Prochlorococcus marinus str. MIT 9515: one gene and its partner. The protein of the gene in region 2 interacts with the protein of the main gene of each other region in a pairwise test. Links are inferred from orthologs where the notes say so. Each region holds a gene or a part of one and is shown on either strand. Other genes may lie near its edges. The genes, in order: gyrB and gyrA.

Evidence for each region.
Region 1: the proteins of gyrA (region 2) and gyrB interact in binary tests that used the Escherichia coli proteins (3 or more experiments, as listed by UniProt). The link is inferred for Prochlorococcus marinus str. MIT 9515 from one-to-one orthologs.

What each region holds. Positions count from the first base shown.
Region 1 is NC_008817.1:1,596,307-1,607,606, forward strand. What follows is about bases 8,205-11,131. They hold gyrB (DNA topoisomerase (ATP-hydrolyzing) subunit B), read right to left. Parts: upstream 10,689-11,131; coding sequence 8,721-10,688; downstream 8,205-8,720. Other genes in these bases: P9515_RS08735 (FluC/FEX family fluoride channel), read right to left, coding at 8,205-8,391; P9515_RS08740 (hypothetical protein), read right to left, coding at 8,395-8,724; miaA (tRNA (adenosine(37)-N6)-dimethylallyltransferase MiaA), read left to right, coding at 10,842-11,131. Also shown: P9515_RS08685 (rod shape-determining protein), read right to left, coding at 1-126; P9515_RS08690 (single-stranded DNA-binding protein), read left to right, coding at 261-632; P9515_RS08695 (DedA family protein), read right to left, coding at 629-1,288; ahcY (adenosylhomocysteinase), read right to left, coding at 1,291-2,709; tRNA (adenosine(37)-N6)-threonylcarbamoyltransferase complex ATPase subunit type 1 TsaE, read left to right, coding at 2,761-3,198; P9515_RS08710 (carbohydrate kinase family protein), read right to left, coding at 3,156-4,154; P9515_RS08715 (alpha/beta fold hydrolase), read left to right, coding at 4,244-5,155; P9515_RS08720 (RpoD/SigA family RNA polymerase sigma factor), read right to left, coding at 5,140-6,141; mgtE (magnesium transporter), read right to left, coding at 6,242-7,651; P9515_RS08730 (CrcB family protein), read right to left, coding at 7,694-8,023; more of P9515_RS08735, read right to left, coding at 8,020-8,204; more of miaA, read left to right, coding at 11,132-11,300. UniProt on the Escherichia coli protein: DNA gyrase negatively supercoils closed circular double-stranded DNA in an ATP-dependent manner to maintain chromosomes in an underwound state.
Region 2 is NC_008817.1:997,428-1,008,991, reverse strand. What follows is about bases 2,645-5,835. They hold gyrA (DNA gyrase subunit A), read right to left. Parts: upstream 5,441-5,835; coding sequence 2,849-5,440; downstream 2,645-2,848. Other genes in these bases: P9515_RS05565 (GuaB3 family IMP dehydrogenase-related protein), read left to right, coding at 5,619-5,835; crtL (lycopene beta cyclase), read right to left, coding at 2,645-2,823. In the rest of the region: P9515_RS05580 (glycoside hydrolase family 57 protein), read left to right, coding at 22-1,605; more of crtL, read right to left, coding at 1,612-2,644; more of P9515_RS05565, read left to right, coding at 5,836-6,782; trxA (thioredoxin), read left to right, coding at 6,991-7,314; imidazole glycerol phosphate synthase subunit HisH, read left to right, coding at 7,324-7,941; 16S rRNA (guanine(966)-N(2))-methyltransferase RsmD, read left to right, coding at 7,955-8,542; petG (cytochrome b6-f complex subunit V), read right to left, coding at 8,528-8,647; P9515_RS05540 (RNA methyltransferase), read left to right, coding at 9,090-9,833; bchI (magnesium chelatase ATPase subunit I), read left to right, coding at 10,082-11,170; crossover junction endodeoxyribonuclease RuvC, read left to right, coding at 11,175-11,564. UniProt on the Escherichia coli protein: A type II topoisomerase that negatively supercoils closed circular double-stranded (ds) DNA in an ATP-dependent manner to maintain chromosomes in an underwound state.

The DNA of each region.
Region 1 (11,300 bases), 600 kb from region 2 along the record:
AAGATCCATCGCTACAACTGAAGGTTCTTGTAAAACGACACCCTTACCTGATACATGAATAAGAGTATTAGCAGTACCCAAATCAATACCGATATCCCTAGAAAATTTAAATCTGTTAAAAATCACAATAAAAAATCTATTAAATAAATAATATATCTATTCTGTCACTACCTCTCAAAAATCTATCATTTAGTTATGAATAGCTTGCAAAACTTTAAGCAAAAACAAAAAAAATGAGTAATATAGAAAAAAATTAAATTATGGAAATTAACACTATAAATTTGGTTGGCAGAGCCGGAAGAGAACCAGATGTAAGATATTTTGAGTCAGGGAGCACAGTAGCTAACTTCACCCTAGCAGTTAACAGATTAAGTAAAGGTGATGAACCTGACTGGTTCAATCTAGAAATATGGGGTAAACAAGCACAAATAGCTGCTGACTATGTAAAAAAAGGTTCCTTGATTGGTATTACAGGAAGTTTTAAAATTGATAGTTGGAAAGATAAAAATTCAGGTGAAGATAGATTTAAACCTGTAGTAAGGGTGGATAGATTAAATTTATTAAGTTCTAGGAAAGAGACAGATAATAGTAATTTTACAAATAATAATAACTCTGGAGATATTCCTTTTTAAGATATATTTTTTTTATAAAGTCTCATAAAAAATTTTATTAACAAATAAACAATTATCAGAATTAGGATAGGTTTTAAAATATATTTAATTTGATCTAAATAAGTTTCAATAATTTGATAATTTTCACCAAATACAAATCCTGCATAAGTTAATAATGCAACCCATATCAAACTTCCTAAGCTCGTCCAAATTAAGAATTTTCTAAGAGGCATCAGTTCCATTCCAGCAGGAACTGAAATTAATGTTCTTATCCCGGGAATCAATCTACCCCAAAAAACTAATGAAACTCCATATTTATCAAACCATTTTTTACTTTTAATAAGATCATTAGATGTTATTCCTAAATATTTTCCTCTTTTATCTAAAAAGTTTGAAATTCTCTTTTCATTTGCTAATTTACCCAAATAATACCAAGGGATAGAACCTAATATCGTCCCTAATAAGCCCCAAAAAACCAAAAGATAAAAATTTAATTTTTGTTGGAAAACAAAAAATCCACCTAAAGGCATTATTATTTCCGAGGGAATCGGAGGAATGATATTCTCCAAAAACATCGCTAAACCTATCGTAAGGTAAGCAATTAATGAGTTTGTTTCTACAGCCTTACTGATATATTCAGGAATGGAAGTGAGTAAATTAATAAAAATTAAACTCAACTTTAGTATCTATATAGTTCTGGTTTATAAGGTCCTTCAACAGAAACATTGATATAGTCAGCTTGCTCCTTAGTTAATTTTGTTAACTTGGCACCAATTTTATCTAAATGTAATCTAGCAACCATTTCGTCTAAATGTTTTGGCAATACATAGACTTCTTTTGAATATTCTTCTGACTTATTGAAGAGTTCGATTTGAGCCAATACTTGATTAGTAAAAGAATTACTCATAACGAAACTTGGATGGCCTGTTGCACAACCTAAATTAACAAGTCTTCCCTCCGCTAAAAGAATAATTTTATTCCCACTTGGCAAAGTAATATGATCGACTTGAGGCTTAATATTTTCCCATGGGTAATCTTTTAAGGAAGCAACATCAATTTCGTTATCAAAATGTCCAATATTGCAAACTATCGCCTCATCCTTCATCCTTACGAGATTATCGTTAGTTATAACTTGATAATTACCAGTAGCAGTAACAAATATATCTATATCTTCAACAACATCCTCTAATGTTACAACGCTAAATCCCTCCATAGCTGCTTGAAGAGCACATATTGGGTCTACCTCCGCAACTTTAACTATTGCTCCAAGTCCTCTTAATGATTGAGCAGAACCTTTTCCAACATCACCAAAACCAATGACTAAAGCAACTTTTCCTGCAATCATTACATCTGTAGCACGCTTTATGCTGTCAACTAGAGATTCTCTACAGCCATATAAATTATCAAATTTACTCTTAGTAACTGAATCATTTACGTTTATAGCTGGAAATGGTAATGCATTTTGTTTTTGCAATTGATACAATCTTGCAACACCTGTCGTAGTTTCTTCAGTTACCCCAATAATATTTCCCTTAATACGAGAATAAAAATTACTATCCTCTAGCAATTTAGCCTTGATTGATTTAAACAAAGCTATTTCCTCTTCATTACTAGGATTATCTAAAACTGACAAATCTTTTTCTGCTTTGCTACCTAGTATTAATAAACCTGTTGCATCTCCACCATCATCCAAGATCATGTTGGGAGAATCTGTACCCCAATCTAAAATGTAGTGTGTGTATTGCCAATATTCATCTAAGCTCTCACCTTTTTTTGCATAAACGGCAATTCCTTGTTCTGCAATAGCTGCAGCAGCATGATCTTGGGTTGAAAAAATATTACATGAGGCCCATTTGACTTGTGCACCAAGTTCAACAAGCGTCTCAATCAAAACAGCAGTTTGAATAGTCATATGCAAACTACCTGCTATTTTTGCACCTTTGAGAGGCTTATCAGAATGATGCTTCTCTCTTAGTGCCATTAATCCAGGCATTTCAGTTTCAGCAATTTTAATCTCTTTACGTCCGAAATCAGATAGAGAAATATCTGTAATAACGTAGTTTGGTATAGATGTTTTAATCGAGTTAGCAATAACCATTTCTAAAAAAATTCTTATCATTTAAACTATAAATGATTTTTATGTAATTTTGTGTTTATTGGGAATTTAATAGAGACAATTCAATTAGGAAAAAAATTCGCTCAAGAATTAAATCCAAAATCAATTATTTTATTACAAGGTCCTCTTGGAGCAGGAAAAACTTCTTTTGTCCAAGGTATCGCAGATGGGCTTTGCATTAAGGAGGATATTACAAGTCCAACCTTTGCTTTATCGCATCATTATAACTCGGGAATAACTCCACTAATTCACTTAGATTTATATAGGCTAGAAAATAAATTTATGGCAAAAGAATTATTTATATCCGAAGAAGAAGAGGCTATACAAAATGAAGCAATAATGGTTATTGAATGGCCAGAGTTGATAGAGCCAGTTCTGGATAATTTCTGGAAAATAGAAATAAGTTACGCTCCAAATTTTGGGAGAAATTATAAAATCTGGGATCCTAAAAATTCATTAACCTTTGAATAATCTGGTTGCTGCTCAATCGCGCCCTCACCAAGACAAGTTATTAACCCACAAACACCTGCAAACCTAACACAATTTTGTATTTCTGATTCATTTGAGGGGTAATCAAACGAAAGTAATTGTGAAATTAATCCAGCTAAAAAAGCATCGCCTGCTCCGGTTGTATCAATAATTTTTGATGAATTAATTACTTTAGTATTCCCTTGCATACTGTTAATAAACCATTTAATGGGATTTGCTCCATCCGTAATTATCACATCAGGATGGTTTAACATTGTTTTAGATATTTCCAAAGGATTATCAGTTTTAAAAAATAAAATTGCTTCCTCTTTTGCCAACTTTAAAATATGAGCATGATTTAAAAAATTCCTAATTAAGTAAACTCTCTCCTTTTTACTAGTTTCTGATGAATCACTTGCAAAATCCCAAAAAACTTCTCGCCAGTTCAAATCAATTACTATTTTCACATGAAATTTATTAGCTAGATTTAATAGAAACTGAATAGACTCTGTTGATATTAAGGAAGATAATATAATCGTTCCACAAACAATATATTTTGTTTCTAAAAAGAGTTTTTCTAAACTTTCAACATCTTTCTTAATTTCATTAATGGCAAGCGCTTCATCAGCAAAAACTGTATTTAAACTTGTATCAAAACCAGAAAAGTATCGATCTCCATTACTATCTCTGTTTACCTTGACAATACGCGTAGGTAAATTATTATCCAATTGCAAAAAATTGGTATTGACTTCTAATTCTTTAAATTTTTCAATAAATTTTTTACCAAATTCATCATTTCCTATACGTCCAATAAATGCTGAGTTTATTTGTAATTTTCTTAATGCGCAAACAACATTTGCAGGGGCTCCTCCCAAAAAATCTGTAAATTCTTGATTTGAATTATTCTTGATTCTGTCTATTAAAGCCTCTCCAATGCAAACAACCTTTGTTTTTTTCATATTCTAAAAATTTACCTAAAATAAGAATAATTAACAAAAAACAAATATTTTTTTTTTGAATTAAAGTTTAATTAATATTTCTTCTTTTAATGGCTTTTAAATCATCCGAAACTTGGAAATGGAAGAACTGGGATATATCATGGGCCTCATCAAAACCTTCATCTAGTAATAATTTAAATATTGTATTAATCCATGGTTTTGGAGCATCAAAATGGCATTGGAGACATAATCAAAATTTCCTCGGAAATATTTATAATTGCTATTCAATTGATCTATTAGGTTTTGGAGAAAGTAGCCAACCTAGGGCCTTATTAGATTATGAATCTTATAAGGAAAATCATATTAAATATTCTTTTGACCTATGGGGTAGTCAGATAGCTACCTTTTGTAATGAGGTAATAAAATCTCCGGTTTATTTAGTAGGAAACTCAATCGGTGGCATTGTGTCTTTAAAAGCTGCCGAAATTCTGAAAGAAAATTGTATCGGCCTTGTTTTAATTGATTGTGCCCAAAGAACAATGGACGATAAAAGACTTAAAAGAAGCGATGTATTAATGAACTTATTACGTCCGGTAATAAAAACATTAGTGAGTAAAAGAATTATAAGTAACACCCTTTTTGATAGAGCTGCCAATCCAGCAGTAATTAAACAAATCCTTAAAAAAGCGTATCCCTCCGGAAAAAATATAGATGAAGAATTAATAGAAATTTTATATCACCCTTCTCAAAGAAAAAATTCAAAAGAAGCATTTCGTGGATTTATTAATTTATTTGATGATTATCTTGCAACAGACCTATTTGAAAAAGTTTATGCTCCCATTCAGTTGATTTGGGGTGAAAAAGATCCATGGGAATCCTTAAATGAAGCAAAATCTTGGAAAGATAAATATAAAAATATTAAGAGACTTGATGTTATTAAGGAAGTCGGACATTGTCCACATGATGAAAATCCTGAGGAAACTAACAATTTAATAAATCAATTTATTCAAGAAACGAAATAGGCTTCAACATTCTCACTGAGTCTACGTAAACCTCTCAAACCATCTCTTTCTAAATTTCTTACTCTATCTCTACTGATACCTAAAACACGTCCAATACCAGTTAGAGACATTGGTTCATCTCCATCCATTCCATATCTCATTCTTAAAACTCTACATTGAAGATCAGGCAGCTGATGAAGTAGAGAATGAAGATCACCTCTCATACAATCCATCTCAATTTGTTCGTCAGGCAAATCCTCTCCTCCAGCTAGTAAATCTAGTAATACTGTATCTTCGCCATCACCAACCTTAGTTTCGAGACTCACTGGCTGGCCCGCTTTGCACATTAAATCCTTAACATCATCTTCAGGTAATTCAACATATTTCGCAAGTTCGCTAATTGTAGGCGTTCTTGACATTTCTTGACTCAATTCTCGTTGCCCTTTTTTTAACTTATTAAGCATTTCGGTGATATGAATAGGTAATCTAATAGCTCTACTTTTTTCCGCAATTGCTCTAGTAATTCCTTGCCTAATCCACCAATAGGCATAAGTTGAAAATTTATATCCTCTTGCAGGATCGAATTTTTCTACCCCCCTTACCAATCCAATTGTTCCTTCTTGAATTAAATCAAGTAGTTCCATATTTCTCTTAGTATATTTTTTGGCAACACTAACAACAAGTCTTAGATTTGCAGCAACCATTCTTTCTTTCGCACGTTGACCAGCTCTGAGTCTTTTTTTAATTTGTGATGAAGATAAATTTAATTTTGCGGCTAATTCTTCAACTGAGGGTTTATTATCTGTCAATTCTATGATTTCAAGCTCAGCCCTCTCAACTTGCATGTATTCTTGAACTTGTCTCCCTAGAGTTATTTCTTGCTCATGTGATAGTAGTGGAACTCTTCCAATATCTCTCAAATATGACCTTACCAAATCTACATCGTTGCTAGATTTGAGAGAAGATATATTAGCTAATTTATTCTCAACTAATGTTTCGGATGACATAAAAGTTAATCTTGTTTTGTAAACAATACCATTAAGAAATGTAAAGTTAAACAAAAAAATCCACAAATTTACAAAAATGAGAATAAATACCTAGTGGTTTTTATAAAATAGAGGCATTCAGAAGCCAATTTGCCGTACTAAGGTAAATAAACACTCCAGCTATATCTGTCACTGTCGTAATAAATGGGGACGACATTAGAGCAGGATCTAATCCCATTCTGTCAAAAAGCAAAGGAAGAATAGCTCCCGCAGTTGCCGCTAAAGTAGTTATTGATATTAAGCTTATTCCTACTGCTGAGGCAATTAAAGGCCCCTCACCTTGCCACCAAGCGAAAGGGAAAACTACTAACATCATTAAAATTCCTAATAAAGCTCCAGTTATAGACTCCTTTATTACAGCTTTAACTGCACCTAATGATTTTAATTTTTGTGTGCTTAAGCCTCTTATAACAACCGTTGAACTTTGAGCTCCAACATTACCTCCAGTACCAATCAGCAACGGAATAAAAGCAGCTAACAAAACTATTTCTTTTAGAATTTGATCATTCATCGCAATGACTTTTGTGGTTAATCCGTTAGCAAAAACTAAAATCAAAAGCCACAGTATTCTCCTTCGAGCAATTGTAAATAAACCACTTTGAAAATAATCATCTTCATCACCAGGCTGAACGGCGCCTGCAGCATAAATATCTCGAGTGGCTTCTTGTTCAATAACATCGATCAAGTCATCAACAGTAACAATTCCCACAAGTCTTTTTTCTTTATCTACAACTGGAAGAGCTAAAAAATCATATCTTTGAATAGCTCTAGCGACCTCTTCCTGATTAGTATTAGTAGAAATATTGACGACATCTTTTGTCATCACATCACCAATAGGCCGACTAGGTTCCGCTGTAACTAAATCTCTTAAAGATAAAATCCCAGTCAAGTGTCTTTCTTTATCCGTAACATACAAGCTGTAAATTGTTTCGGTAAATGCAGCCCTTTTCCTTACTAACGACAATGCCTCCTCAGCCGTTTGCATTTCTTTTAAGTCTATGAATTCAGTAGTCATTAATCTACCCGCAGTCTCGGGCTCATATCCTAATAATTCTGCTGTTACTTTTCTTTCGCCGGGACTTAATGCAGATAAAAATTTTCTTACAACTTTTGCAGGTAACTCATCGAAAAGTTGAACCCTATCATCAGGAGACATTTTTTCAACGATTTCCAAAACTTCTCCTGATCGAAGTCTATCAAGTAGTGTTTGCTGAACAATTGGATCTAAGTATTCATAAACCTCAATTGCTTCATTTTTTTTTAATAGTCTAAATGCAAGTGCCTGCAGTATCAAAGGAAGACTTCCAATTGCATCTGCGATATCAACAGGTTGGGAAGGCTCGAGTAATAATTTTGCTTCATCATAATTTCCTGCAACAAGTAATTCTTCAAGTTGAACTGTAATCTTTCCACGAGTAGTTAAATCTGCCGATAAAGAAGTAATCACCTCGAGATTATTATTGTCTTCCATAATATTGCTCTAAATCGGGGTAACACTAGCATTATATAAAAATTAAGTCACTTTTCTACCTAGTAAAAAACCTGCGTACATTATTATTAAATTCAGTACTATTATTATATTTAAATAAAAAAATAATTTTAGAAAGTAACCTTGAATAGAAATCTCATATAAAAAAAGTACGAAACCACTAAACGAAGTAAAACAAGAACAAAAACCTGTTAATAAAATTTCTTTTTTTAACTTACTAACTCTTCTTGAAATCACAAAGCCATATACAAAAGAACCGATAACTCCTACTAGTAAATTATTATTTAAAAAGAACCTTAAAAATGAAGCTAGGTATGCAAATAATAGTATTTTAAAAAAAAAGATTTTGTTCAATTTTTAAGAATTAAGATTATAAAATATCCTAAAGAAAAAAATAAAAATGATAAAACAAAAACTTCAATATAATAAAAGATTAAATTTAAATATTTTCTTTTTTGAATTAAATTAAATAATTGGTATATAAAAGATGAAAAAGTACTTAAACAACCTAAAAAACCAACAGAAAATAATAATAAAAAATTATTATTAGTTGGACTTAATGCTACGCAAATACCCAAAAATAACGAGGATAAAACATTCACTATTAGAGTATTATTATAGTAAGTTCCTTGATTTATTTTAAAATTATATTTGATGAATAACCTTAATATTAATCCGAAAGTACTCCCCGCTAAAATATGAATAAATGCAAATTTATCCAAAATCTACATTTTTATCCAACCTTTTGTAGTCTTGTTAGGGTGATCTATAAATCGATTTGTTGCCAATTCTACTCTTGCCCAAACATCTCTCTCATTGACAACCCATTTACGTAAAATTGATAATGATTCGCCAGAGTTTAGAACCATTAATTTTTTAGCATGAGTTCTCGGATAAGAATAAAGTGAACAACTTCCATTCAATATTATTTCTTTTGAATTATTAAGAACATTATATTCATTTAAATTCCTTTGAATTCCCCCTGCAGGAAGAGTTATGGGGCCAATTAAAGCAAATCCTATTAAACAAATATTTTTTATCATATTTTTTATCATATATCTAATGTTGCTATATCTAGATTGGCACTATGAGTTTCTATAAATTCTCTTCTTGGTGCTACTTTATCTCCCATTAGAATATTAAATATTCGATCTGCTTCTAAAGCATCTTCTATTTCTACTTTTTTCATCATTCTTGTCTCAGGATTCATGGTTGTATCCCATAATTGTTTTGGCATCATCTCACCTAATCCTTTAAATCTTTGGATATTGTAGTTAGCTTTTTCTCCAAAGTCTTCAATGGTTTTTTTCAATTGACCTTCGTTATAACAATATTTATGATTTTTACCCCTTTCCACTTTATATAATGGCGGACAGGCAATATATATGAAACCTTTTTCAACCAGTTCTCTTTGATATCTATAAAAAAACGTTAGTAGAAGTGTTCTTATATGAGCTCCGTCGACATCAGCATCAGTCATTATCACAACACGATGATATCTTAGAGAATTTACATCAAACTCTTCACCCTTAATGCCAAGGCCCAAAGCAGTTATTAGTGATTGAATTTCTGTATTTTTATATATTTTAGTATCATCAGTTTTTTCAATATTTAATATTTTGCCTCTCAAAGGCAAAATTGCTTGGAATTTTCTATCTCTTCCTTGTTTAGCTGAACCTCCAGCAGAATCACCCTCAACTATATAAATCTCTGAGCCTGAAGGATCTCTTGAGCTACAATCTGCCAATTTACCAGGCAAAGTAGAGCTCTCAAGAACACTTTTTCTCCTTACTAAATCCCTTGCTCGTTTCGCTGCCTCTGCTGCATTAAAAGATTGAATTGCTTTTTCTAAAATCAAATCGAAAACATTAGGATTGAATTCCATATATTTTGTTAGTGATTCGCCTATGAGCGAATCCACTATTCCTCTTACTTCAGTGTTTCCCAATTTTGTCTTAGTTTGTCCTTCAAATTCTGGATCTGGAACTTTTACAGATAACACGACAGTCAACCCTTCTCTGATATTTTCTCCTGATAAATTTTTGTCAACTTCCTTTCGTTTACCTCTTTTTTTAGCAATGGCATTAAAGGTTCTTGTCAATACTGTTTTTAAACCTTCTATATGTGTGCCTCCGTCAATAGTTCTGATATTATTTGCAAATCCTAAAATGTTATCTGAATATACATCTGAACACCATTGAAGAGCTGCCTCTACATAAACATTATCTTTTTGAGAGTCAACATAAATAATCTCTGAATGAATCGATTCCTTTTCTTTATTGATATATTGAACATACTCTTTAATGCCACCATCATATAAGTAAATTTCTTCTTTGAAAGAACCATCTGGTAATTTTTGTCTCTCATCTATAAATATAATTTTGACGCCGCCGTTAAGATAAGCTAATTCTCGTAATCTTGAAGATAAAAGAGCATAATCAAATTCAATCCCATCAGTAAAAATAGTTGTATCTGGCTTAAAACAAATTATCGTACCTTTTCTTAAAGATTTATTCTGCTGCTTCTGAGTTTTTAATTCCCCTTTTGTTATACCTCTCTCGAATCTTTGAGTAAACTCACTTCCTTCTCTAAAGACAGTAACATTAACCCACTCACTTAAAGCATTAACCACAGAAATACCAACACCATGTAAACCACCGGAAACTTTATATCCACCACTGCCAAATTTACCCCCTGCATGAAGAACAGTAAGCACAGTTTCTAGAGCGCTCTTTCCAGTTCTTGGATGTATATCGGTAGGGATACCCCTTCCATTATCAGAAATGGAAGCTGATCCATCATCTTTGAGAACTATTTCAATTTGATCACAATGCCCAGCTAGTGCTTCATCTACTGAATTATCTACTACTTCATATACTAAATGATGCAACCCCCTTGGACCGGTCGAACCTATGTACATACCTGGTCTTTTACGAACAGGTTCTAACCCCTCTAAGACCTGTATCTGTTCAGCACCATAATCATTAGAGATTTTATTAGATCTTTTTTCCTCACTCATTTAATATAAGAATAAATAATAAAACTTTTAAAATGTTATTTTTAAAAGGCCTTTCATTAAATTTACCATCGGTATAAGAGAAAGGCTTGAAGTAAATGCAAAATTTAATCACTTTAATTATATGAATCAATTATTTCTTTTCAAGAGTCACACATGCTTCCTTCAAAACCACTAGTAATAGTTTTAATCGGGCCGACAGCAAGTGGCAAAACTGAGCTAGCAATAGATATCGCTAAATATTTTAATATCCATATACACAATGTAGATTCTAGACAAATTTATAGATTTATGGACATCGGCACAGCTAAACCAACGAAAGTTCAACAAAGAGCTATAAAGCATTTTTTAATAGATGTTGAAGATCCCTCAGTAAAAGTAAATGCAAAGCAATTTCAAGAAATTGCCACAAAATCAATAAATCGAGAATTAAATCAGAAAAAAACACCCTTTCTAGTTGGTGGTAGCGGATTATATATGAATTCAATAATAAAGGGATTTTTTGCACCAGATGTTCCTCCTCAAAGTTTTCTGAGGTCCCAATTCGAAAAATTAGGTCAAGAAAAATGTTGGGAACTTCTAAAAGTTTGTGACCCTGAATTAACAAAAACAATT
Region 2 (11,564 bases):
ATTTTAAAGTCATAAAAAAGTATGAATGGGCCTTCCCCTAATAAAAATTACTTAGGCAGACTGGCAATAGTTTTACATGCTCATCTTCCGTATGTCAGGAAAAATGAAAAGAATTCCTTAGAAGAGGATTGGTTATTCCAAGCAATCCTTGAATGTTATATTCCATTGCTTAAAGTCATGGAATCTAGTAAAAAGCAAGATGCTTGTAATACAAAATTAACTCTCAGTTTATCTCCGACCTTATTATCTCTTTTAAAAAATAAACAAATTCAAAAAAAATTCTCGTCATGGATTAAAACAAGAATAGAATTTCTGAGTGATTTGCCTCATGAAGAACAAGCTGCCTCTGAATTTCTTATGAGGAATATAAAAAACAATTATTTATATTGGGAAGAGTGCAATGGAGATTTAGTAGAGAGATTTAAAAATTTATTTATAACTGGTAACTTAGATATCCTTACATGTGCAGCTACTCATGGATATTTACCAATTCTTAGAGAAAACCCTGAGACAGTATTAGGTCAAATAAAAACTGCGATCAGAAATCATGAACTTATTTTTGGAGCAAGACCCTTAGGAATTTGGTTACCTGAGTGCGCTTATTATGAGAATTTAGATGAGATTTTATGTAATTGCGGGATAAGATATGCAGTTTTAGATGGTCATGGTATTTTAAATGGATCTCCAAGGCCAAGGTATGGAGTTTATGCGCCTATTTGTTCAAAGAAAGGTGTCGCTTTTTTTGGTAGAGATAGTGAATCAACATTGCCAGTGTGGTCTTCAAGAGAAGGATTCCCCGGTGACCCTGTTTATAGAGAATATCATAAAGACTTAGGTTGGGAATTGTCTTCCACAGAACTACAAAAAAAAGGCATTACAACAAGCAGGCCTTTAGGATTAAAATTTTATAGGATTACAAACAATGAAGCCTCATTAGGCAAAAAAGAATTTTATAAAGAAGATGAAGCTATAAAAAAAATTGAAGAACATTCTGATCAATATCTTTTATCAAGATCTAAACAATTGAAGAACCTTTCCTTATCATCATCATTTGATCCATTGTTGATAGCTCCATTTGATGCTGAATTATTTGGACATTGGTGGTATGAAGGACCAAGATTTATTGAAAATATTCTTAGAAAATCTATAAAATATTCAATTAAGCTTACAAATCTAAAGGAAATTCTTCTTAATAAACCTAATATTCAAATTTGTGATCCCTCTCCATCAAGTTGGGGACAGGGGGGGTATCACAATTATTGGCTTAATGATAAAAATGCATGGATAGTGCCAAAAATCACTAAAGCAGGTTCTGTTTTTGTTGAATTATCTTCCAGAAACTTTAATGATGCTTTTTCTATAAGATTATTAAAACAAGCAGCAAGAGAGTTACTTCTTTCTGAATCTTCTGATTGGAGTTTTATCTTAAGAGCAGGAACAACGACTGAACTCGCCAAAGAAAGGATTGATAGGCATCTTTTCAGATTCTGGAAATTAATTGATATGTTAGAAAAAAGATCTATTGTTGACTTCAAATTTATTGAAGATATTGAAGAAGAAGACAATATATTTCCTGAGATAAGAATTGAAGATTGGCAATTGTGAAAAAACTTATTTGATCTTCAACATCCCAAGCTTAACTTTTAAAGGTGAATTAATAAACATTTTACTCATTACATAAATTAGTTTTGGTAACGGAAGAGTATTGGTAAGAAAACCTACCCATTCTTTTGTTGATAATTTGAAGAAATTAGAAAAGAAACTTCTTAATCTACTCTCATCAAAGCTCATCAATCTCCTTAATCCATATTGATAAAGTTTATGTCTTTGAGTTAATTCATATGGCCATAAGACTGACCAACCTCTTGTCGCCAATTCTCTTGAACTATATTGTGGTTCTTTCAGAAAGATTGCTAATTTTTTGGCAAGAAATGGAGCTCTTCTTAATAATGATCCAATCATATATCCCGAAGCAGGATGAACCATACTTGCTGAACCTCCAAAACCAAGAACTGATTGGTTTTTATATGGTAAGGGCAAATTCATAGGGAATAAGCAAATTTCTTCATGGAAAATCTCTTCTATTTTTACACCTTTATTATTTAACCTACTTAAAAGTCTTTTTTTTAGATGATCCTGAGATAAAGCAGGATAACTAGCCAGTGATGTCTCCTCAACAAAATAAGTTTCACTTCCAAGATCCATTGCATAAAGAAAAGAGGGAGACTCTAACAACTCTTCATTATTTAAGTGGTCAGAACGAAAATCCATCAAAACAAATTGGTCTTTATTTACAGGAGGAGAAGAGAATTTCCCTACTATCCCATAAGCAGCTTGCTGGGCGACTTCTTTTAAAAGTGGCCTTTTAATAAATTTACTATTGTGTCCACTGGCATCAATTACTAATCTTGCCTTTAGTGTTAATCCAGAAAAACAAATTACTTCAGAATGTTTATTTTCTGATTTTATTAATTTTGCAGTTTCATTCAACCATTGAATATCTTTGCAGGATTTTAAAAGTTCATTCTGAAAAGCTTCCTGATTTATTAATCCATAATCATAAAAATGTTTTGTTGGATTATTCCCTTTCTTATTCAATCCATCTCCAAAGTAGCTCAAAGTTTTTGACCATCTATGAGATAACAAAGAATCTAAACCTAATTCTTCTAATTCAGAGGCCCAAATCCCGTAGGTATTTTCCCACTTTTCATAAGGAGATTTTGTTGATATTCCCATTATATTAAGATTTTGTTTAGCTAATTCTGAGGCTAAACATAATGCTGCAGGTCCAGAACCTAAAATTAAAATATCAAGTATTTCCATGGGAACGGTTTAATCTCCTACTTTGTTAGAGCTCTTCTTCTTTAGTCATTAATTGATCTGAATCATCGATTTGCTCATGTGGAACTAACACAACTTCAGATAAATGATCACCATCGTCTAGCCGTTGTAATCTTACTCCTGTAGCAGCTCTTGATTGTTGCGAAATTTTATCGGCATTTGTTCTTACGATAACTCCTCTCTCGGTGACAAAAATTAATTCTTCACCTTCTCCAAGAACCTTAAGTCCTACGAGTGAATCATCTTTAATTCTGAATTTTATTGCTCTTAAACCCATTCCCGCTCTTTTTTGCAATCTAAATTGAGCTACTGGGACCCTCTTCCCTAGACCAAAAGCACTAGCTACTAAAACCCATGGCCCCTTTGATGAATTGCTTTCAATATCTTCGTCATTTTCATTCTCAAGACTTGCTAATTGGTCAACTAGATCAGAAGTTAAAACATCCATGGATACAAGTTTATCTCCATCCTTTAAGTTCATAGATTTAACACCTCTCGCAGTTCTGCCAAGAGGCCTTAATTCATTATTATCTAACCTGAAATGAATCGTCATTCCTTTGCTTGATCCAATTAATACACTATCGCCTTCTTTTGATAATCTGACCCAAGTTAAGGCATCTCCCTCTTCTAGGTTAATTGCTATTAAACCATTTGAACGTATTTTTGAAAAAGCTGATAATGGAGTTCTTTTAATAAATCCAGCTTTAGTAAGCATTAATAAATAACGATCATTGTCAAAAGACTCTACTGAAACAATAGAAGTGATTTGTTCTTCTCTTGGGATTGGAAGTAGTTGAACAGAAGGAGTACCTTTGGCTGTTCTGCTACTCATAGGGACTCGATATGCTGGAAGTGCATAAGCTACCCCTCGATCACTGAAAAGTAAAAGAGTGTCATGATCATTACAGCTTATAAATAAATTAACTTCATCATCTTCTTGATTTTTTGTTCCGGCTTTACCTCTTGAACCTCTGCTGGTAGATTCGAATTCACTAACTGGCATTCTTTTTAAATAACCGGCTGAAGTTAGTAAAACAACTGATCTCTCGTTAGCTATAAGGTCAATATCATCTAAACCACCCCCTAAATTAAGAATCTCAGTTTTCCTTGGGGATGAAAATCTTTCATCTATTTTACTCAACTCTTCAAGAATTATTTCATTAATGCGGTCTTTATCCTGCAATATATTTTTATAGTCTGTAATTTTCCGGGTAAGTTCATCATGCTCTGATTTGATTTTATCTGCCTCTAAAGCGGTTAATCTTCTTAATTGCATTTGTAAAATAGCATCTGCCTGAATAACAGATAATTCATGATCTTTTTGTAATTGTTCTCTCGCAGAAGTTGTATCTTTTGCAGATCTTATTAAATTTATAATGTTATCCATGGCTTCTAGCGCTAAAAGAAGTCCTTTTATAATGTGATCTCTTTCCTCTGCTTTTTTCAATAAGAATGTTGTTCTTCTTTTAATCGTTACAATTCTAAAATCAAGAAATACATCCAACATTTTTCTTAGAGAAAGAGTTGTAGGTTCTCCGTTGACAAGAGCTAAAATATTTGCACTAAAGTTGTTTTGTAGAGGTGTTAACTTAAATAAATTATTTAAGACAACTTGAGGATAGGCATCTCTCTTTAGTTCTATTACAATTCTCATCCCGTCCCTGTCACTTTCATCTCTAATGTCAGAAATACCCTCTAATTTTTTGTCATTTACTAAATCTGCAATTCTCTCTATTAAAGCTGCTTTGTTAGTTTGAAATGGAAGTTCAGTTATTATCACAGCGTCTTTTTCTGCTCTTCCTGGGGATTTTATTTGTTCAATATCTGCTACCCCTCTCATGGTTATAGATCCTCTCCCAGACTTGAAAGTCTCTTTAATTCCATCTCTGCCTAAGATCTGTCCGCCAGTTGGAAAATCAGGACCTTTAATTAATTCAAAAAGTTCTTTGTCTTCCATTAAAGGATTTTTGATTATCGATTTAAGACCATTAATTAATTCTCCTAAATTATGAGGAGGAATATTAGTGGCCATTCCTACCGCAATACCTGATGATCCATTTAAAAGGAGTTGGGGTATTCTAGCTGGCAAAACTGTTGGTTCTTGTTGTGATCCATCAAAATTATCGGAAAAATCAACTGTTTCAGATTCAATATCCTCAAGTAAACTTTCATCTGTTAGGGATTGAAGACGTGACTCTGTATATCTCATCGCAGCGGGAGGATCATTATCTACTGAGCCGAAATTTCCATGGCCATCAATGAGTGGCATTCTCATCGAGAAATCTTGTGCCATTCGTACTAATGCATCGTAAACAGCAGTGTCTCCGTGAGGATGATACTTACCTAAAACTTCTCCTACAACCCTTGCACATTTTCTATAAGGCCTACCGCTTGTCAATCCAAGCTCATACATTGCGTAAAGAATCCTTCTGTGAACTGGCTTTAGCCCATCTCTTGCATCAGGAAGAGCACGACCAACAATGACGCTCATTGCATACTCTAAGTATGATCGTGACATTTCATTCCTCAAGTCTGTTTGAATGATTCGCTCGTTATTTTCACTCAAACTAGAATCACCAGAATCAACAATATCGGACATATTAAAAACCTTTATTTAATAATAATCCCTCATTGTCAGAATGAATAAAATAATGCTAATAATTAATTTTCAAATACTCATATTTCTACAAAATTATAAAAAAACTCTTTTGTTTTTAAGAAATTATTGGCTTATTACACCTTTAGTTGTTAACTTAATCAGAATAATTAAAAAAACCGTGAATATTGAAATTGGCTTAAACAAAAAAGTTAGAAGGGCTTACGGCATTGATGAAATTGCATTAGTGCCAGGAACAAGAACCCTAGATTACGAATTAACAAATCCTTCTTGGTCAATTGGAAATATTGAAAGAGATATTCCAATTATCGCCAGTGCAATGGATAGTGTTGTTGATGTGAATACAGCTGTAGATCTCTCTAAATTAGGAGCTATTGGTGTTCTCAACATGGAAGGTATACAAACTAGGTATGAAAATCCAAAGGAAATACTAAGTCAAATCTCCTCCGTAGGAAAAAATGAATTCGTACCTTTGATGCAAGAAATATATAAAGAACCCATCAAGCAAGAACTTATTTTGCAAAGAATTAACGAAATTAAAGAAAAAGATGGAATAGCAGCATTAAGTGGAACACCGCAAGCAGCTATCAAATTTAAAGAAACACTTGTGAAGTCGAAAATAGATTTATTCTTTCTTCAAGGTACTGTAGTTTCAACCGAACATTTAGGTATGGAGGGGAATGAGACATTAAATATCAAAAGCTTATGTCAATCTTTAAAAGTACCAGTTGTTGCAGGTAATTGTGTAACTTATGAAGTTGCAGAACTTCTTATGAAATCAGGTGTTGCAGGTCTTATGGTGGGAATCGGCCCAGGAGCAGCTTGCACTTCGAGAGGAGTATTGGGAATAGGAATCCCCCAAGCAACAGCAATCTCTGATTGTAGTTCAGCAAGAGATGATTATTTTCAAGAAACTGGTCGTTATGTCCCCATAATTGCTGATGGAGGAATTGTTACTGGTGGTGACATTTGCAAATGCATCGCCTGTGGTGCTGACGCAGTTATGATTGGTTCTCCAATAGCTAAATCAACAAGTGCTCCGGGCAATGGATTTCATTGGGGTATGGCCACACCAAGTCCTATATTACCTAGAGGTACAAGAATTGAAGTCGGCTCTACAGGTTCCTTAGAGAGAATATTAAAAGGACCCGCAATACTTGATGATGGGACACACAATTTACTTGGAGCTATTAGGACATCAATGAGTACTCTTGGAGCTAAAAATATCAAAGAGATGCAAAATGTTGATATTGTAATTGCGCCATCTCTTTTAACAGAGGGAAAAGTATATCAAAAAGCTCAACAGCTTGGAATGGGTAAATAATATAAAATCTTATCTCCTAAAATATAAAAAATTTCTCATTAGGAGTTATCATTAAATTATGGGGGAAACCCCATACTCCTCACACACTAAATCGCCCGATTTATCGGGCTTTTTTTAAGACATTTTGTTACTTAAATGTGTTTATCTGTAATGAAATCATCACTTAAAAGAATAGCCTGCTAAATTTTCTAAAAGGAATATCTAAATTATGTCATCAGCTCCCGCCGTAACTGATTCTTCATTTGACAAAGAAGTTTTGCAAAGTGATCTGCCAGTCCTAGTTGATTTTTGGGCTCCATGGTGTGGTCCTTGCAGGATGGTCGCCCCTGTTGTTGAGGAAATTTCAAAAGACTTTGAAGGTAAAATCAAGGTATTTAAGTTGAATACAGATGAGAATCCAAATGTTGCAAGTCAATATGGAATAAGAAGTATTCCGACCTTAATGATATTTAAAGGTGGTCAAAAGGTTGATACTGTCGTTGGAGCTGTTCCAAAAGCGACTCTTTCAAGTACCTTGTCTAAGCACTTATAAATTAAAGAATTGTCTAAAATAGGACTTATAGATTACGGAATGGGTAACATTCATTCCGTGACGAAAGCCTTAGAAAATCTTGAAGAAGAAATACTTTTAATTAAAAATAAGCACCAAACAAAAGATTGTAAGGCTTTAATACTACCTGGGGTTGGTTCATTCGATCCGGCAATAAATAATCTAATTAATACTGATTTAATAATTGATATTAAAAGCTGGATTAATAGTGGAAAATCATTTTTAGGAATTTGTCTTGGATTACAATTGCTTTTTGAATCAAGTGATGAAGGCTCAATAAATGGACTTGGCATAGTTAAAGGCCAAATAAAAAAAATTCCTCAATTACCTAATCAAAGAATTCCTCATGTTGGATGGTGTGAACTTCTTCCAACAAGAAAAAATAGCTTATTAAGAAATGAAGAATTAAATAATTGGGTATATTTTGTTCATTCTTATCATGCTGTTCCTTCAAATACTGATGTAATAGCTGCAAATGTAAGTTATGGTTCTGAAAAATTAACTGCAATAATTGAACAAGATAATTTACTTGCTTGTCAGTTTCATCCTGAAAAGTCAGGAAAAACAGGAGAAAAACTTTTACGTAGATGGCTTAAAAATATTCAATAATTCTATGTGATATATGAAATCAAATTTAAGGTTAATTGGAGGAAGAAAGCTTGAGAGCCCAAATACTAATGAATCTAGGCCAACTACTTTAATGGTTAGAGAAGCTATTTTTAATATTTTGAAAAATACAGTTGAAAATTCTAATTGGTTGGATTTATTTAGTGGGACAGGATCAATATCCTGTGAGGCATATAATCATGGTGCAAAAAAAATAATTGCAGTTGAAAAAAATAAAAATCTCTCAAAAATATGTTTAAAGAATTTATATTCATTGCAAAATATGGATAATAGAAAAAATGATATTGAGGTTATTTGCAAAGATGTATTGATTTGGACAAAACCCAGTGCCTCCAAAAATTATTCTACTAAGAATAATTTAAATAAAATAAAATTTGACTTTATATATTTAGATCCCCCTTATAGAGCTGATTATCATGAACTGGTTTTAAATCAAATATTTAATTGCAACTTTATAAGAAAAGATACGATAGTTATCTGCGAACATTCATTAGATTTGGAGATAAAGAAGAATATTTTATGGGAGATTTATGATGTTAGAACTTATGGTCAATCAAAATTGACTTTTTTAATCCATATCTAACAAACCTGACCCTCTTCTATATTGATTCCATGCGCTTACAAATAATCCTAGAAGTGTTATTGGAACTAATCCTAAAACTATTCCACATAAAAGAGGTTCAATCATTTTCTTGCATTTTTCTTATTTCTCAATTCTTACACAGCTACGATTTTTTGTGTCAAAATCTTCATCATCTGCAGCAGAAGAAGATTTAATAATTAAATTCGGGAAACACAGATTTATGATTTTTGCGATTTGATTAATATTTGGCGATTTATTTGATTTAAATCAAAAAGAGTAGAATTCGTATATTTTTTAAAAACTGTTTAACTTAGCCATTCAGTTAAGGCCGTAAACAATCTTCAAAATAAATTGTGTGAAATTATATGGTATAAAACAGAGATAGGTTTAGTTTAAACAGACTTACATTCAATAACTTAGCGTTTAAGTGATATATAAATTATAAAACATGTTATTAAGGCTTTCACTCTCCCAATGCTAAAGTTTGAAACTGTTCCTCAAAATATTTCCAAATTTAGAACATCTCCACATAGCAAAAAAATAAATTTTGAAGAAAAATGTTGTTAACTTGAAGGTTGTTTTGGTTGAACCAAATGGGCCAATAAATATTGGCAGTATCGCTAGACTATGTTCTAATTTTGATGTGAATGAATTAAGGATTGTTTCACCTAAATGTGATATTTTTTCTTTGGAAGCAAAAAAAATGGCCTTAAAGGGTCAAAAATATATAAATAATTGTAGAGTTTTTAATAGTATTGAACAAGCAATATTTGATTGTGATTTAGTTCTTGCTACTTGTGGAAGGATTGATTTAAGTAATGATATTGAGTGTGAAAATCCTGAGGTGATTTCTAAATGGATTTCATCTTTTAAGGTTATTAATAATTTGGCTATTTTATTTGGAAGAGAAGATAGAGGTTTAACTAATAGTGAATTACTTTTTGCTCACAAGATTTTTAACATAAAAACTTCCCAAGACTATCCCTCTTTAAACCTTTCTCACGCGGTTGCAATAATTTTGTATGAATTAAACAAATGTTCAAAAAATACTCCTCAGAAAGATTTAAAAGTTTTTAACCTTGCATCATCAAAGCAAATTTACGAATCATTTAAAGATTTAGAAGAAATACTTATTAGGACCGGTTATCTTTTAGAACATACATCCTTTTCAAAAATAAGTAAGTTTAAAAAATTTATTTTAAAAGCGAAAACATCTAGTCATGAGATAAATGTCTTAAGAGGAATTGTTCGTCAAATCAAATGGTTCTTAAATAATTCAAAAGGCAATTGAAATTAACTTTGTTAGATAAAAATTCAAGCAAATATTTGTTCTTGATTTTATGGCTGAATTTATTTTAAAAAGTATATATTCAGTTTAAAAAATTAGAATTTATAAAAATTAATTTAGAATCAGAAATGATTTTATATTTCAAAAAGCTCTAGATTGATAAAAATGTTCAATTTGATTTTGATATTTACTAATAACATTTTCTGAAGTATCATCGACTGATCATACGTACATAAAGTAAAACTACAGCTGTGAGCACTACAAAGAAAAGAAGAGTTTTTCCTTTTACGGCAGTAATTGGTCAAGAAGAAATGAAATTAGCTCTTTTATTAAATGTTATAGATCCAAGAATTGGTGGAGTAATGATTATGGGTGATAGAGGAACTGGTAAATCAACTACTATTAGAGCTCTTGCAGACTTGTTACCTGCAATAGATGTTGTTAAAGATGATCCTTATAATAGTTCTCTTGTTGATCCTGATTTACAAAGTAAAGAAGTTTTAGAGAGAATTATTCAAGGAGAGAGTTTAGAGAAAGACAAAAAACAAGTACCAATGGTAGATTTGCCATTGGGCGCAACCGAAGACAGATTATGTGGAACTATTGATATTGAAAAGGCTTTAAGCGAAGGTATTAAAGCTTTTGAACCAGGGTTATTAGCAAAAGCTAATAGAGGACTATTATACGTAGACGAAGTTAATTTACTAGATGATCATTTGGTCGATGTTCTTTTAGATTCAGCAGCTTCTGGATGGAATACTGTTGAGAGGGAAGGCGTCTCAGTGAGGCATCCTGCAAGATTTGTACTGATTGGCTCTGGTAACCCAGAAGAAGGAGAACTGAGGCCTCAGTTATTAGATAGATTTGGTATGAGCGTTGAGGTTAAAACAGTAAGAGACGCAGAATTAAGGGTTAAAGTTGTGGATCAAAGAACTTCTTTTGATGATAATCCTGATGAATTTTCAATAAGTGTTGAGAGGCAACAGGATGATCTTCAGCAAAAAGTTATCAAAGCTCAGGAAATACTTAATTCAGTTAAATTGGATGATGATCTCAGATTAAATATATCAGCTATATGTGGAGAACTTGATGTTGACGGACTAAGAGGAGATATTGTCACTAATCGATCTGCTAGGGCAATAGCTGCCTTTGAGGGAAGAACTGAAGTACAAGAAGAGGATATTGCTAGAGTAATTACTTGTTCTTTAAGGCATCGATTAAGAAAAGATCCATTAGAGCAAGTAGATTCTGGTGAAAGGGTTATTCAAGCATTCTGTAAAGTCTTTGACTTTAACGAAAAAGATAACCTTTCTAAATTTCAATTGTCATCAGAAGAATAATTAAGTGAGGATTATTGGCATTGATCCTGGATTAGGAAGAGTTGGATATGGAATTATTGAAATACAAAATGAAAAGAAAAAATTTCTTGATTGTGGCGTAATTGAAACTGATAAAAATAAAAAAGAAGAAGATAGACTTTATGAAATTTTTAATGATCTTAATACATTAATAAATCAATGGAAACCAGATATTGCAGCGGTCGAGAAGTTTTTCTTTTACAAATCGAGTACAACCATTAGTGTCGTTCAGGCAAGAGGTGTAATTATGATGGTATTGGCTTCCAAAAATATTCAAGTTAGCGAGTATGCACCTTCTCAGGTCAAACTTACTATTGCAGGATCAGGTAAAGCATCAAAGAAAGAAGTTATTGAAGCTGTTATGTTTAACTTAAAT